Regions from separate parts of the Jeotgalibacillus haloalkalitolerans genome, predicted to be linked through region 2. Evidence: riboswitches for the same ligand, from Rfam matches in the RefSeq annotation. Region 2 holds a riboswitch; the other holds the start of a gene.

Region 1 (8,041 bases), on a different contig from region 2:
CACCAGAAACATACCAATGTACAATAGTGAGACAGAAGCCATATAAATAATGATGACGATTGCTGCAGTATACACAAGCCAACTCAGCCATTCCATTATCTGCCCACCCCCGTTCTCAACGTTTGAAGCTGTTTGGCCATATCTCTTGCATACAGATCTTCATGCCCTTCCGCTGCAAAAGTCAGCAGGATTTCACCGTCCGGCATTTGCTTCAGCGCTTCACAAGCAGCAAAGCGCACCCACCAGTTCGGATCGCCGGCGAGCTGCATTAAGGAGGTGGAATATCTCGTCAGTTGAAGGAGCCCCGAAAGACGGGCAGCGTACATTCTCTCCTCCCACAAATCAGAAGTCAGAAATGGAGAGATTTTATCCGCTGATGAAATATATCTGTACTGGCATAAAGCAGCGAGAGATTTCAGCCGGACTTCCTTTTCTTTATGCTGAATATGAGCTTCGACATATGGCAAGTGCTCATAAAATCCCGTCTCACCAAAATAAGAGATCATGCCAAGCTTTACCGGAACAGGCAGCTCCTGATCTGCTTTCAATTGTTCTAAAGAACTTCCCGGCAGTCTCCTCAAGCATTCCTTCATGAACCCGATTGAAATAGCTTCCCCGCTTTTCAGCACCTGCAGAACGCTCTCATCACCAAATGAAGCCAGAACACGAAGTGACTGCCTATACTCTTCATCCTCATCCTTCAGTGAGAGATAATGTTTCTTCACTTCTGACTGGAGCGTTTTCAGATGAAAATCTTCAATGAAGAAGAGAGTATTCACACGCTCTGCCCAGCTTCCTTTCAGCAGAATACCCCTGTAATGATCAGCCAGAAAGCGCTCAGCTGTATGGCTCATACGTTTTTCATTCTCCGCTCCTTTGATATTTGAAGCATATCCTGAAAGGAGCTTTTCGAGTACTTTTACACGAACCTGCTCATCTGACGGCAGATCCGGTTCATGATCGTTCTCCCCTGCTAAATATGCAAGGTAAGGACTCAGCACTTGCTGATAAACCCCGGAGACCTCCTGATCGGTTCGGATTCCTTTTTGCTTCATGAGTGATAAATAGATCAACAAAGCGACCTGCAGCAGCAAAAACACACCTGAAATCCATAGCACTACTGTGACCATTAACTGAACATCCTTTCCATCATACGGTCAATTCTTGAAGCCACTTCCCTTACGTTAAAAGGCTTCACCATATAATCATCAGCACCGAGTCCCAATGCCCGTTCAACCTCCTGATCACCCTGTCTCGCCGTCAGCATTGAAACAAGTATATTTCTCGTGCCATATGCTTCTCTCAGCTTTGCGAGCACTTCTATTCCGTCCATCTTTGGCATCATGCCATCCAGCAGAATCATATATTTCTTCCCCGCTGTATACCAGTCACCCTGAAGAAAATCCACGCCATTTGCATACGTTTTAACATCCACTGAGCGACCGCCAACTTTTCCGCGCCTTTCAAAATGATCCTTCAGCATTTCTCTCACCAGTTCATCATCATCCACCACAATCAGCACCATCTGCTCGGTTGCAAGTTGTAATTTGATGACTTCTGAGTACCGGACAGTACAATTACGTCCATTTTCTTTTGCGTAATAAAGAGATTTATCCGCACACTCGAGAATTTCCTTGATATGAACGGCACCATGCCATTCATTCAGACCAGCGGAAAATTGAACGTTAAATTCCTGTTCACCTGATGAAAATACATGCTGATTGAAAGCCTCACGCCAGTTCTGAATCTTTTTCTCAGCTTCCTCGTAAGTTGACTCAGGGAATACAACAGAAAATTCTTCTCCCCCAAAGCGGATCAGCCGGTCTGCCGGATCCTTTGTTTCCAAAATGATTTTTGCAAAGGTTCTCAACACTTCATCCCCTGCCGGATGTCCATAAGTATCATTCACCTGCTTAAAATGATCCAGGTCAACCATCGCAAAAACAGCAGATCCCGTTTCCCCTTCAAGCATTTTTTTCGTCACCTGCAGCACTTCATGCTCAAGACAATCTCTTTTTAACGCACCAGTCAAAAAGTCATTCCTGATTTGTCCAAGCAGCATGTTGCGCTGGAATATCCTGTTCCTTAAAAAAGGAATAATGATATTTTCATTAATCGGCTTACCAATTACATCAAGCACACCCATCTCATAAGCCGCTATTCTTTTCTCGTCTGTAAGCTCACCACTGACTAAAATAATCGGCGTTAAATCTTTTCTCGCTTTTTTCATCATTTCACTGATCAGTAATTCTTCCCCTTCAGATAATAAATCCAGATCAACAATCAGCAGATCCGGTGAAAGGTCATAGTAATGTTCAAGGCCTTTTGAAAGTGTCATCGTTGTAATGACTTGAAAGGCATTCTCTTCAAGGAAGCCTTTCATTCTTTTAATGAACTCAACATCTTTTTCAATCATCAGGATAAAGGGCACTGATTCAGGCTGATCATCCAGTTCCCCCTGAATCTCTTCCAGCTGCTCAATGGTTGCCGCTTCCTGCGTGAATGCTTTTATTTGATCATGCGCAAAGAATTTCCGCCATTCTTCCCCCGTGAGGATCCGCGTGCCGTCTTCCTCCAGCTCTGCCAGGGCTTTTTCAGCCTGATCAGACAACGCTGTCAATCCAATCGTCCCGGCTGTTCCTTTTAATCCATGGAAAAAGCGATAGCATTCATCTTCAGTGACAGCATGTTTTGCACTCCACTCCATTACTGTCTGTTCAATACGTTTATTTAACATCTCCTGATATTTTGTACTCATATGCCCACATCCTATGTAAATGTTCGTATTTCCATTGCTCTTTTTCGTTCTTTTTTCCCTATTATACAACTCTTTTAACAATGAAAAAGAACTTTCCCTCAAATTTTGGGAAAGTTCTTTATTATTTAAGGCTTTAGGGCTTTCCAGCTCTCAGTATGATGAATGGCAAAACCATTAAAGCTCTGAAAACTCTTTACCTGCTGAACTACTTTTTCAAGCTCGCTATTCATTACAGCTTCGCCTTCCTGAATAAACGTAAGATACTCACCTTCACTTGTCTGACCTGTCTCTACACCGATCACAACAGGTTTTCCAAGCTGATCACCAACCGCCAGTTCATGCAGCACTATAGGCGTAATCGCTGCAGCTGAATCACGGTAAGCCATAATTGTAATTCCGTCAGTATGCTGCTGAACCCAGTCAGACAGCAGCCCGCTTCCGTAGGTGTTTTTGAATTTGATCTCGTCAAACCAGAAAGGAACGTCCGCTTCCATACGAATATTCAGCTGAACTGCTTTAACTGAGGCTTCTTTAATGAGAGATTGATAGGCTTTAACGACAGTTACCCGCTTCGAATTCCATCCGCTATACAGGTATGGCTCTACATCCAGGTGAATACCTTTAAAATCCGATTCGTTTGCTGAAGCCTGCTGATATTGCTCAACCCAGCCGAGTAACTGCCTGAGCTGGAGATACCCTTTTGGTGCGGCCCAGTCAGGTGCACCATCGAGCGCATATACATCAATTCCTCTTGCAGTTGCGCCTTTAATAAACGAACGGTAGACGTCAGCAGAAACATCCCGATCGATCTGTACGTACACTTTTGTTACCTGCTTTTCAGACAAAAAGTCCAGTGTCTCAGTCGTTCCATCAATTAGAGACCACGGATTCCATAACCATGTAGCTTTTTCAATCGTTGAAGCTTTTACCGGCATCGCCATACTGCACACCATTCCCACAATCAGACATAACAGCGCAGAACAAATAACCTTTTTCACCTGGTCCTCCATTCTATAAGGTGGGTCCCACAGAATGAGAACCCGGCAGCCAGACAACCATATGAATACCACACAGGCTCACAGCTTTGCGTCCTTCCCTTTCGGAGAAGTTTGCCCTTATCAGATTCATTTTTAAAAATTATACGACCATTCCAGGTGTGCGTCTACGCAAAAATTATTTGCTTTATTTTTTCTGAGGCTTCAGCAGCTGCATCCGCTCATTAAACAGCGTCGGGTAAGACAGGAATCCAAGCATCGCACTTGTCACGACAGCTGTCGTCAGTAAAAGAAAGATGATCAACAGCTGGAACATGACAGCCTGCAGCGGATCTGCCCCTGCAATAATCTGACCGCTCATCATACCGGGAAGCTGCACCAGACCTATCGTCTTCTGACTTTCGATCGTCGGGATGGTGCTTGCCTGAATTGATGAGATCAGCGGGCGGTGAATCGCCTGCTTCGGTGTTCCGCCTAATGACAGAATCAGTTCAGTTTCACTTTCCCTGGATTCAATTTCAGAAGTAAAGCGGTTTAAAAACAGAATTGATAAGACCATTGAATTTCCGATCACCATGCCGCTGATTGGAATAATGTACTGTGCAGTCGCAGGTGTAATATTCAGGCCGAGTAAAATGCCCTGCGTCAAGACTTCAATAAAGACAAACGTGACAATCAGCTTCCATGTAATCCCTTTGATTGAAACACCTTTTTTACGTGCATTCTGAACCGCTGCACCAATAATTAAGACAACCATTAAAAAGATATAGAAAAAGTTCTCAGCATCAAACACAAACTGCAGAATATAACCGACTGCAAGGAGCTGAATGATCGCTCTGATTGTCGCCACGACAGCATCCTTTTCAAGTCCAAGGTTCAGTGTCTTTGATAAAAGAAGGGGAATTAATACGAAAATGAGGGATAAACCAAGTAATAGAAAACTCATTCTGCTTCCCCCTTTACAAAGGTCTGAACTCTCTTGTTCTGCGGATCTTTCAGCAGACTGCTTTCACCTGTTTCCACAAGCTCTCCATCCATCATGACCCACGTGTATTCACCGATGGATAGTGCCTGTTTCAGATTATGTGTTATCCACATAATTGTCGTTTGATAGGTGTGATTGATTCTGACGATTAATTCTTCGATTTCCTGCTGTGATACGCGGTCAAGTGATGACGTAATTTCATCCAGCAGCAGGATTTCAGGCTTCATTACAAGTGTCCGGGCAATCGAAACCTTCTGACGCTGTCCACCCGATAGATCCTTTGCATCACGGTCAAGATAGCTTTTATCAAGTCCGACCAGTTTGATCATCTCTTCCGCTGTTTCCTCAGGCAGTTCTTTTCCCTGAAGCTCAAAAGGCAGCGCCATATTTTTACGCACGGTGCCCGGCACCATGACAGCAGTTTGCAGCGCAATTCCTACCTTTCTTCTGAGTTCCACCGGATTGTACGACGAAATTTTCTGATCATCTATATAGATCTCACCTGAGTCCGGGGAAATAAGCCCGTTACATAGTCTGAAAAGCGTCGTTTTACCCGCTCCGGATGGTCCTACAAGTGTTGTGATTCTGTTCTTAGGGAACCAGCCGGTGATATCATGTAATATTTTTGTATCGCCTGATTGATAATTGACATGGCTGAACTGTATCGCAGCCTTCGTATCCTTTGTCATGACCATTACTTCCTTTTCTCTTATTTATAATAATTATAATGTAGTAATGATAATAAACAGATCGCAAAAAGGCAAGCATATCAGCCTGCCTTTTTACCGTTCGAGAAGAACAGTCATTTTATCTAATGATTCCCTGAACTCATCAATCCGGATAAAACGGGCATCTCTTAATAGCTCTTTTCCTTCAGAAAAGATCAGCACAACCGGCACAGTGAAAATCGACAGTTTCCCTGCAACCTCTTCATAATCATCTGCAGTAATGTGACCGAATTCAACCCCGGGATACGTTTCCATTACCTGCTGGATTTTTGGAAGGAGCGCATGACAGACACTGCAGCCATTTCTTGAGATATAGACAACACTTAACGGTTGATTCATCATATGATCCAGCTCTTCATCTGAACGGATATCAGTATATGCTCTCATATTCAACCACCTCTATCCTTCACTTACCCCTGTTCCGTTAAATCTACACAGGCTTTCTCAGTAAAATCAACGCTGTTTCTTTAACCTGGTGCTTTCAGCTGTTACCCATAGCATGACCTGAAGCACGCCCATCATACAGATGATCGCGGTCATTCCATAAAGCGCGTTAATATAGCTCCCTGTGACATCGTATACTGCACCAACTCCGAGCGGACCGAGTGCAGAAATGACATAACCGCCACCCTGTGACATGGCCGCCCATGCGCTCGCTTTCTGATAAGAATTCGTTTCGATAATTGGGAGCATCAGCGCCAGCGGAAACAGACCTCCTGCTCCAAGTCCGATTAATAGCATGGCAATCAGCGGGTGTCCGTCTGAAATCAGCAGGATCACGCCTGAAAGCTCAATGACTGTGCAGCCAAGCAGTGTTGGAAATACATAACCAAACCTGGCAACAAGACTTGGAATGATAAAAGAAGAAGGAATCTGAATTAAGACGAATGCAGTTAACATTGAACCTGCAACAACTGAGTTATACCCCATACTCTGAATAATCGGAGCGCCCCATGCTGTGACAGAATAGAAAATACTCGACATTAATCCGAAAAACAATAAAATCAGCCATGCTCTGCCACTTGTCCATGGCAATGGTGTTTTTTCAGGCAGGCCGGACTGTTTTTTCCCGGGGAATCTGATCCACACAATCATTGCAGCCAGACCAAGCACTGCCCAGATCGCGAGGGCCGGCTCCCAGTTGCCGATTGATTCGTAAATAGGTGCTGATATACCTGTGGCACTTCCTGCACCAATCGCCATAGAAACTGTATAAACACCGACTACTCCCGGCTTCGTTGGAAAATACTGTTTGATAAAGCCCGACACCAGTGGACCTGCCACACCAATACCGACACCGGCTAAAAATGCTGTGACAATTAATAAAGGAACCGTACCAAAAAAACCTCTTAATGCAGTGGCAATCGTAATCAATACGAGAGAATAAAAAATTCCGCGTTCAAGCCCCACCCGCTCGCTAATTTTAGTGGCGAGTGGAGCGAAAATCCCCATACACAGAACAGGCAGCGTGGTCAGGAGTCCCGCTGTTGTTCCACTCATACCCAGGTCCTGCTGAATCGTATCCAAAAGCGGCGCCACTGAAGTAATCGCCGGTCTGAGGTTAATAGATATAAGAAATAATGCAATAATTAAATACCAGATTTTCATGCTGTCCACCTGCTTGTTTCAAGAATAAGAGCTTTGCCTTGGGTGGCAAAGCTCTGTGCTTTTTCAATCTTACTGCTTTTTACAGTGAATCTCTACCGCATTGTCTTATTTAGCCTTTACTGCTAATCATAGCAGGGCCGAAAAAGGACATTTGTCCTTATGAGGGAGCGCACTTTTATTCATGGCGATGTCAGGGTTTGATACGATATGTTCAGTTTAATTGGTTCATCAGGGAAATGATTTGAACACTGACGGCCCCTTCGCCCACAAAAATTGTTCCGCAATTTCTGAAGCTGATATGATGAATAGAAATACATGCCAGAGGAGAGTCTCTATGATCATCATTGGAATAGACTTATCAGGTCCAGCTAACTACCAGGATACAGTGGCCACAGCTTTTTATATGAAGAACGATGGTCTGACCCTAAAAAAATCAATCACGCATGCCTCAGATCAGGATATTCTGAATCTGGTGCAGGCTTGTTCAGCTGAAACAGAAGTTATCATCGGAATTGATGCACCTCTTTCTTATCAGGATGGCGGCGGTGACCGTCCTCATGATAAAGCACTCAGAAGCGTCTTAAAAGCAGGCGGTTTAAACGGCAGCTCCATTATGACGCCTACCATGACCAGAATGGTATATATTACACTGAGAGGCATTCAGCTGACGAGAATGTTGCAAAGCTTAAATCAGAAGATTAAAATTGTAGAGGTTCACCCCGGGGCCGCGATCGGGTTGCGGATGGGTGATCCGGATCCTGCACTTCACTATAAAAAGGACCCGGTCATGAGAGCAAAAGTCTTTACCTGGCTAAAAGAGCAGGGGATGACTGGTCTTACAGACGAAGTAGCAGAAACGACACACTCCATTGACGCATGCGGTGCTGCGCTTGCAGTGTGGCATTATGCAGCTTCTGATAAACAACCAGTATGGACTTATGAAAAGACTTCAGCAGCACACCCCTTT
Region 2 (8,041 bases):
TGCATCAGGAAGCGGCAGTAACTTTGAAGCAATCGCCCAGGCAATCCGTGATGGCAGATTAAAAGGCTCCCTCGTGCTGCTCGTCACGGACAAACCTGGTGCGTTTGCCGTCAATCGTGCAGAAGCACTTGGGGTTGATGTTTGCGCATTGAATCCTAAAGATTTTCCGTCAAAAGCTGAGTATGAGACAGCAATTCTTGAAATGCTTCATGAAAAAGAAGTAGAATGGCTGGTATTAGCAGGGTATATGAGACTTATCGGTTCTGTCCTTCTTCAGGCCTATCCGAAACGTATTGTCAATGTGCATCCATCACTTCTCCCTGCATTTCCGGGGAAAGACGCGCTTGGACAGGCAATCGACAGCGGGATGAAAGTAACAGGTGTGACGATTCATTATGTAGATGAAGGAATGGATACAGGGCCTGTGATTGTGCAGGAGCCTTTTAAGATTCCTGATGGATGGGAAAGAGATGAGATTGAAAAGGTGATCCACGGAATTGAGCATCGCCTTTACCCTGAAACACTTAACCAGCTATTTGCTGAAGCATTGGAGGAAACAAAATGACAAAACGTGCGTTAATCAGTGTCTCTGAAAAAGCAGGCATTGTAGAATTTGCAGAGCAATTACAGTCTCTTGGATATGAGATTCTATCAACTGGCGGGACAAAAACACTGCTTGCTGACAATGGGGTTACAGTAAAAGGTGTAGATGAAGTAACAGGCTTCCCTGAAATTCTTGAAGGACGCGTAAAAACCCTTCATCCATCTATTCATGGAGGGCTTCTTGCTAAGCAGGATCAGCCTGACCACCAGCGTCAGCTTCAGGAGCAGGGCATTGAAGCAATTGACCTTGTCTGTGTCAATTTATACCCGTTCCAGCAAACAATCGCAAAGCCGAATGTGTCATTTGAAGATGCAGTTGAAAATATTGATATCGGCGGCCCTACAATGCTGCGCGCAGCTGCGAAAAATCATGCGTATTTAACAGTGGTTGTCGACTCTGAAGATTATGATAAAGTAATTGAAGAGTTAAAAGCAGGCGGAGTTTCACCTGCACTTAAAAAGCGTCTGGCTGCAAAAGTCTTCAGACATACGGCAGCTTATGATGCTTATATCGCACAATACTTAACTGAGGAATCCGGCGAAGAGAATCCTGAAAGAATCACAGTCACGTATGAACGAAAGCAGGATCTGCGATACGGTGAAAACCCTCACCAGAAAGCAGCATTCTACCGTAATCCGTTAGGGTCTGAGTTCTCAATCGCCCATGCCCGACAGCACCATGGAAAAGAGTTATCTTATAACAACATTAAGGATGCGGATGCAGCGCTTCAGATTGTAAAGGACTTTGATCAGGCAGCAGCTGTTGCAGTGAAGCATATGAATCCATGCGGAGTCGGGACCGGTGATAGCCCGCAGGAGGCTTTCCAGCGTGCATTTGAAGCTGATTCTACATCCATCTTTGGCGGGATTGTCGCTTTTAACCGCGGAGTGAATAAAGAAACTGCTGAAAAGCTGGCTGAAATTTTCCTTGAGATCGTCATTGCACCGGCATTTTCAGATGATGCGCTTGAGATTCTGACGAAGAAGAAGAATATCAGATTACTGACTGTTCCATTTGACCGCCATTTAAAACATGAATACATCTACACGTCAGTTGAAGGCGGACTGCTTGTTCAGGATCAGGACCGCTATACACTCGAAGATGCTGACCTCAAAGTTGTTACAAAGCGTGAACCGACTGATGAGGAGTGGACAGCAATGAAGACTGCCTGGAAGGTGGTGAAGCACGTTAAGTCGAATGCTATTGTTGTTGCTGAACCGCATATGACACTTGGCATTGGTGCTGGTCAGATGAACCGGGTCGGCGCAGCTAAAATCGCGCTTGAACAGGCAGGCGAACGCGCACAGGGAGCTGCACTTGCTTCCGATGCCTTCTTCCCGATGGATGATACAGTTGAAGCGGCTGCTAAAGCCGGTATCACTGCAATTATTCAGACGGGTGGATCGATTAAGGATGAAGATTCTATTAAGAAAGCTGATGAGTATGGCATTGCTATGGTCATGACAGGCGTACGCCACTTTAAGCATTAATTTGTTTTGAGTAACTATGATTGAAACTTTTCTATTTGCGTAAGAGGTCCATGTCAAAGCCGCTTACAGAATATTTTTAGCCGGCTTCTTTTTGAGGCCGGCTCTTTTTAAATATAAGTCAGGAAAAATAAGATTACTGGAGGAATTTAGATGAATGTACTTGTGGTTGGACGCGGAGGACGCGAGCATGCGCTTTGCTATAAATTTTATCAGGATGAATCAGTCAGTAAGGTTTTTTGTGCCCCTGGGAATGCAGGAATTGCAGCACATGCTGAATGTATCGAGATTGAAGAGACAGATCAGCAGAAACTTGTGGAGTTCGCAAAAAAGAATGATATTGCACTGACTGTGATCGGACCGGAGCAGCCGCTAGCTGAGGGGTTAACCGATCTGTTTTTAGCAGAAGGACTGAAAGTGTTCGGACCGACTCAAAAAGCTTCTGCAATTGAAGGCAGTAAGGCATTTGCAAAAGAGCTGATGGAAAAGTACAGCATTCCAACCGCAGGCTATGAAACATTCACTAGCTTCCGGGAGGCGTCTGATTACATAAAGAAAAAAGGGGCGCCTATTGTGATTAAAGCGGATGGTCTTGCTGCAGGGAAAGGTGTCGTTGTGGCAATGACTGAAGCAGACGCACTGGCAGCTGCTGAAGATATGCTTGAACACAACCGTTTTGGTGCTTCATCTGCAAAAATTGTGGTAGAAGACTTTCTTGATGGTGAAGAATTTTCATTTATGTGTCTGGTCAACGGAGAATCGATTGTTCCACTGGCGCTCGCACAGGATCATAAAAGGGCATATGACAATGATGAAGGTCCAAACACTGGAGGAATGGGTGCATATTCTCCAGTCGCTCATCTCCCGGAACATACTGAAAAAAAAGCAATGAATGAGATTATTAAGCCGGTTGTTCAGGCAATGATTCAGGAAGATAATCCTTTTACAGGGGTTTTATATGCGGGGCTCATTTTAACAGAAGATGGACCAAAAGTGATTGAATTCAATGCGCGTTTTGGTGATCCGGAAACGCAGGTGGTACTCCACAGAATGGAATCTGATCTTGCGCAGCTCCTGTTAAACCTGCTAGAAGGTAAAACAGAAGATGTAAAATGGAGTGATGATACGGTTGTTGGGGTTGTCATTGCTTCTAAAGGATATCCGGATGCTTATGAAAAGGGTCACTCAGTACAGCAGATTCTTGATACAAATGCTTTCTTCTATCATGCGGGAACGAGATTTAAGGAAACAGAAGTGGTTTCTGATGGTGGGAGGATATTACTGGCTGCCGGTTCAGGATCCAGTGTTGAATCAGCCCGTCAGCACGTTTACAGCGCGCTTGAAACCACTACAGCAGAGCAATTCTTTTACAGAAAAGATATTGGCCATAAAGCATTAAAAAGAAGTTAGAATTTTCTAAAATAATGACTAAATTGGCGTTAATAAGAGTATTTAGGTGAAATACATTCTTTTTGCACCAGATTTGACCATTTTCAGCTCTTGCGAATCAATTCTTCTGACATATAATGAGGATACAGGTATTCTCTATAAAGAACAAAAGAAGAGGTGATAACATGGTGCGGAAAGAATGTCCTAAATGCACGCGGTCTTCCTATAGCAGCGGTACCCTTGAAATCTGGCTTTGTCCTGTATGCGGTGAGGATCTCACTACATTTCCATCTCTCAGAGCAGTCTCTTATTACGAACTGAATCAGCACATTCGTCAATCTGCTTACCACCATTCCTCAAAATAATCCAAATGAAACATTGTAACATAAATTTAATGTTGAAAAAGTCAGAATATTTAGGTAAATAGGACTATTTATTTGTGACTATCCTAGTGATAATATAAGTTCATACCAGAAATTATACCTAAACTCAAACTTTTAGCCCTAAGTTGATCCCAGATGCAGCAATCGCTTTGAGAGAACAGAAAAAGGCAAACCATCTGAAAGGGTGGGACGCAAAGCTTACGGGTCTAAGGCCAAGAAAGAGATAGGGAGCTATGACGGCTGAGCCGCCTGAAGTACTGTAGAAAGTATTTTAGGAGGGGAATGTAATGGGTCGTAAACACGAAGTGGATGTTGAATGGATGGCGCTTATTGAGGAAGCTGTACAAGCAGGAATTCCGGTGGAGGATATTAGAGATTTCCTGGAAGGAGCAGGTTCTGCCAATTGGAGGAGGAATGATTTAGTTGTTGGGTAAGACTGATTTAAAACGATAAGATAGCCTGTGCAAAGCATTTCGCTGCACAGGCTATTTTTGATTGATACGCCATTTGTTAAATTCAATAAACTCTTTAAACTGTTCTTTAGAGATCCCGGATTCCATTGCTGTTTTCGCGAGATTCACCCACTCACTGTCCACGTTTTTTTCATCACTATCAGGGTCCAGCAGAGAGTTGACCGTAACACCAAGTACTGGAGCAATCTTCTCCAGAAATTGAATAGATGGATTCTTTTGAAGATTTCTCTCAAGAGAGCTGATATATGATTTAGCAACGCCTGCCTGTTCAGCCAGTTCAGTCAGCGACATTTTCTTTTCTTTCCGTAAAGCTTTAACACGGTCTCCGATCATGAAAATCACTCTCTTTGCTAAGTTTATTGTTATTTAAATAATATCATACAAATAAAAAAAGACCACTAATAACTAACAGAGTAAAAAACTTTTTCTGAATATTCAAACTTAAAACCTTAATTATACATGTAACAAAGAGTTTCTGATAATAATTTTGGTCAGGTGTTTTGATGAATCATTGTAAAAGTATTTATCAATAATAATTTTTAGGAAAAAATGTATTTTGTTAAAATAATGTTCAGCTATACACAAATTCTTTAAATACACACATTTCTTTTGTGCGGTGACGCGTAAAATATGGTAAGCTTAATGAAACTTTTAGAGGAATTATTGGAGTGATGAGAGTGGAACAGAGATTTCCGTGGAAGATCAGTCATTTAAGAGACCATACTTCCATATTGGAAGGAACGAAATCACCTGATCTTGTACTTGCTAATACTAATTATTTAAATTCAACCCTTCATCAATGGGTGAAAGGGAATATATGGATATACCAGGATAGAATCATCTATGCAGGGAGCGACATGCCTGAAAAATTAAATGGAACTGAAGTGCTTCACCTTGAAGACAAGTGGATTGTACCGGGTTATATTGAACCTCATGTTCATCCGTTTCAGCTCTATAATCCACACAGCTTTGGGGAGTATGCAGCCAAGCGCGGAACGACGACATTTATTCAGGACAATTTGATGCTCCTTTTATTATGCGACAAAAAGAAAGCGCTTCCTTTTATGCAGCAGTTCAAAACGTCACCACTGACATATTACTGGTGGAGCAGACTGGATTCGCAGACAGAGCTCCGCGCGGAAGAGGAAGTCTTTACAAACGGAGAAGTGCTGTCATGGCTTGATGACCCGAGTGTTTTACTCGCCGGGGAGCTTACTTCCTGGCCGAAGCTTGCAGAGGGGGACGACCTGCTGCTGAGCTGGGTGCAAGAAGCGCGGCTGCGTTATAAGCGGGTGGAAGGACATTTGCCTGGCGCATCTGAGAAAACGATTGCGAAAATGTCACTGCTTGGTGTAACAGGTGATCATGAAGCAATGTCAGGGGACGATGTATGGAAGCGTCTTGAACAGGGGCTTGCAGTGACCCTCAGACATTCATCCATCAGACCGGATCTGCCGAAGTTGATCAGAGAGTTAAAGGAACGCAATCTGCATTCTTTTGATTCACTCATGATGACAACAGACGGGTCAAGTCCATCCTTTTATGAGAGTGGTGTCATGGATCAGCTTGTCCGGATTGCAATTGAAGAAGGAGTGGAGCCGATTGAAGCGTACCATATGGCTTCTTTTGCAATCGCGAAATATTACCGTCTGGATTATATGCAGGGAATGATTGCAACTGGTCGTCTTGCTACCTTAAACATTCTGGGTGACCCGGCTAACCCTGTTCCTGAATCAGTGATGTCTAAAGGTAAATGGATCTTAAAGGATGGTCAGGAACAGGAACCGCTGTTTACACCAGACTGGTCAGACATACAACCGCTTGAGATCGACTGGACGCTTGATGCTGATGACCTGCAGTTTTCAATGCCATGCGGGATCGACATGGTCAATAACGTCATCACCAAGCCTTATTCAGTATCTATTGATGCAAGTGTGAACGAGCTTCCGCGTGATAATGATGAAAGCTTTCTTATGCTTGTGGACCGTTACGGGGAGTGGAAAATCTGTACGCTGATTAAAGGGTTTGCGAGTAATCTTGGAGGACTGGCTTCTTCTTTTTCAAGTACAGGGGATATTCTGCTGATTGGTAAGAGTAAAAAGGATCTGCTGGATGCCTTCGCGAGGATGAAGGAAATTGGAGGCGGCATTGTGCTGATGGATCAGGGAGAAATGCTTCATGAAATTCCATTGCCGCTTGGCGGTGTCATGTCAGATCAGCCGATGGAAACCCTGATTGAGGGTGAAAAGAAGCTCCGCGATGTACTGAAAGAATGCGGATACGCCTTTGATGATCCGGTTTATACACTATTATTTCTGTGCTCAACCCACTTACCTTATTTAAGAGTGACACAGCGCGGAATCTATGATGTAAAAAAGAAAACGGTACTCTTTCCAACGATAATGCGTTAAAATGTAAAAGAGTCCTATTTTTAGCTGAGCACACGTTTGCTCTTGCAATACTTTTAAAAGGAGCTGTATCTGTCTGATGCAAATCGATAAGTTAAGAGGAAAAGAACTGGACCAGCTATGCGAAGCCGTTCTTTCACTTAAAGACAAAGACGAAGCCTACCGATTCTTTGATGACTTGTGCACAATTAATGAAATACAATCTCTTGCTCAGCGCCTTGAAGTGGCACGTATGCTGCGTGAAGGGAATACCTATCATAAAATTGAAACACAAACCGGTGCAAGTACTGCAACCATCTCGCGCGTTAAGCGCTGCCTGAACTATGGTAATGATACTTACGCAATGGTTCTTGAGCGCGTTCATCAGAGTGATGACAGTGGTGAAGATAAAGAGTAATATTTTTAAGGGGGTGGGACAATGTGTCCTGCCCTCTTAATCGTTTCGCTCGTATTGTAAATTAACAACTTTGAAAAGAGTTTGTTCCAAAACAAGATATTGTAGTAAGTCATATATTGTTTTTTGTGAAATTTAAGTGCAGCGGAGCGTAAGGCGGCGACTCCACCGGGATGTGACCGACAGCTGAGACCCCACAGGCGAAGCCGAGGAGGCTTAGCGCGGTCCCCGGGGAAAGCGTCCGCCTGAAGCGCAGCGGAACGAGTAAGAAGATGAGACAGCATCAGTCCCATCTTCTTTTTTTAACGACTTTATAACTTCATCCCCACTTCTCTTTTAGAGTCACTTCTTCGGTGCTATAATAGTACGGATAATGAGTGTTCGAATGGAGGACTTGGGATGTACGATGTCCGGGAATGGAAGCATGTATTTAAACTGGACCCTAATAAAGAAATAACGGATGAAGCACTTGAAAAGATATGTGAATCAGGCACAGATGCAGTCATGGTTGGCGGTTCTGATGGTGTGACACTTGAAAATGTGCTTGATCTGATGGCGCGCGTGCGCAGATATACAGTCCCGTGTGTACTTGAGGTATCGGCTCTTGAAGCCATTACACCTGGCTACGATTTATATTTTATACCGACTGTTTTGAATACTGAGGATCCAAAATGGTTCAAAGGAATTCATCATGAAGCGGTGAAAGAACATGGGGATCTGATGAACTGGGAAGAGATTCTTGCAGAAGGCTACTGCATTTTGAATCCGGATTGTAAGGCAGCATCATTAACAGGAGCAGATGCAACAATCAGTGATGATGAGGTTATTGCCTATGCACGCATGGCTGAACACCTGTTTTCACTTCCGGTTTTCTATATGGAATACAGCGGAACTTACGGTGAT

Evidence for each region. A riboswitch is a leader RNA that binds a small molecule or an ion and turns the genes downstream of it on or off. The one in region 2 is predicted to bind cyclic di-GMP.
Region 1: another riboswitch for cyclic di-GMP. It lies ahead of UFB30_RS01430 (amidase); the one in region 2 lies ahead of UFB30_RS14715 (anti-repressor SinI family protein).

Annotation. Positions count from the first base shown of each region.
Region 1 is NZ_JAXQNN010000001.1:272,966-281,006, reverse strand. It holds gene UFB30_RS01445 (glycosyltransferase family 2 protein) at 1-96, opposite strand, end outside; gene UFB30_RS01440 (HEAT repeat domain-containing protein) at 96-1,130, opposite strand; gene UFB30_RS01435 (GGDEF domain-containing response regulator) at 1,130-2,758, opposite strand; gene UFB30_RS01430 (amidase) at 2,884-3,756, opposite strand; cyclic di-GMP riboswitch class I at 3,798-3,882, opposite strand; gene UFB30_RS01425 (ABC transporter permease) at 3,941-4,699, opposite strand; gene UFB30_RS01420 (ABC transporter ATP-binding protein) at 4,696-5,427, opposite strand; gene UFB30_RS01415 (thioredoxin family protein) at 5,521-5,853, opposite strand; gene UFB30_RS01410 (MFS transporter) at 5,920-7,074, opposite strand; gene UFB30_RS01405 (DUF429 domain-containing protein) at 7,409-8,041, shown strand, end outside.
Region 2 is NZ_JAXQNN010000006.1:146,549-154,589, reverse strand. It holds gene purN (phosphoribosylglycinamide formyltransferase) at 1-565, shown strand, start outside; gene purH (bifunctional phosphoribosylaminoimidazolecarboxamide formyltransferase/IMP cyclohydrolase) at 562-2,094, shown strand; gene purD (phosphoribosylamine--glycine ligase) at 2,245-3,501, shown strand; cyclic di-GMP riboswitch class I at 4,020-4,116, shown strand; gene UFB30_RS14715 (anti-repressor SinI family protein) at 4,151-4,297, shown strand; gene UFB30_RS14710 (helix-turn-helix domain-containing protein) at 4,349-4,669, opposite strand; gene UFB30_RS14705 (adenine deaminase C-terminal domain-containing protein) at 5,008-6,747, shown strand; gene UFB30_RS14700 (YerC/YecD family TrpR-related protein) at 6,824-7,141, shown strand; gene pcrB (heptaprenylglyceryl phosphate synthase) at 7,538-8,041, shown strand, end outside.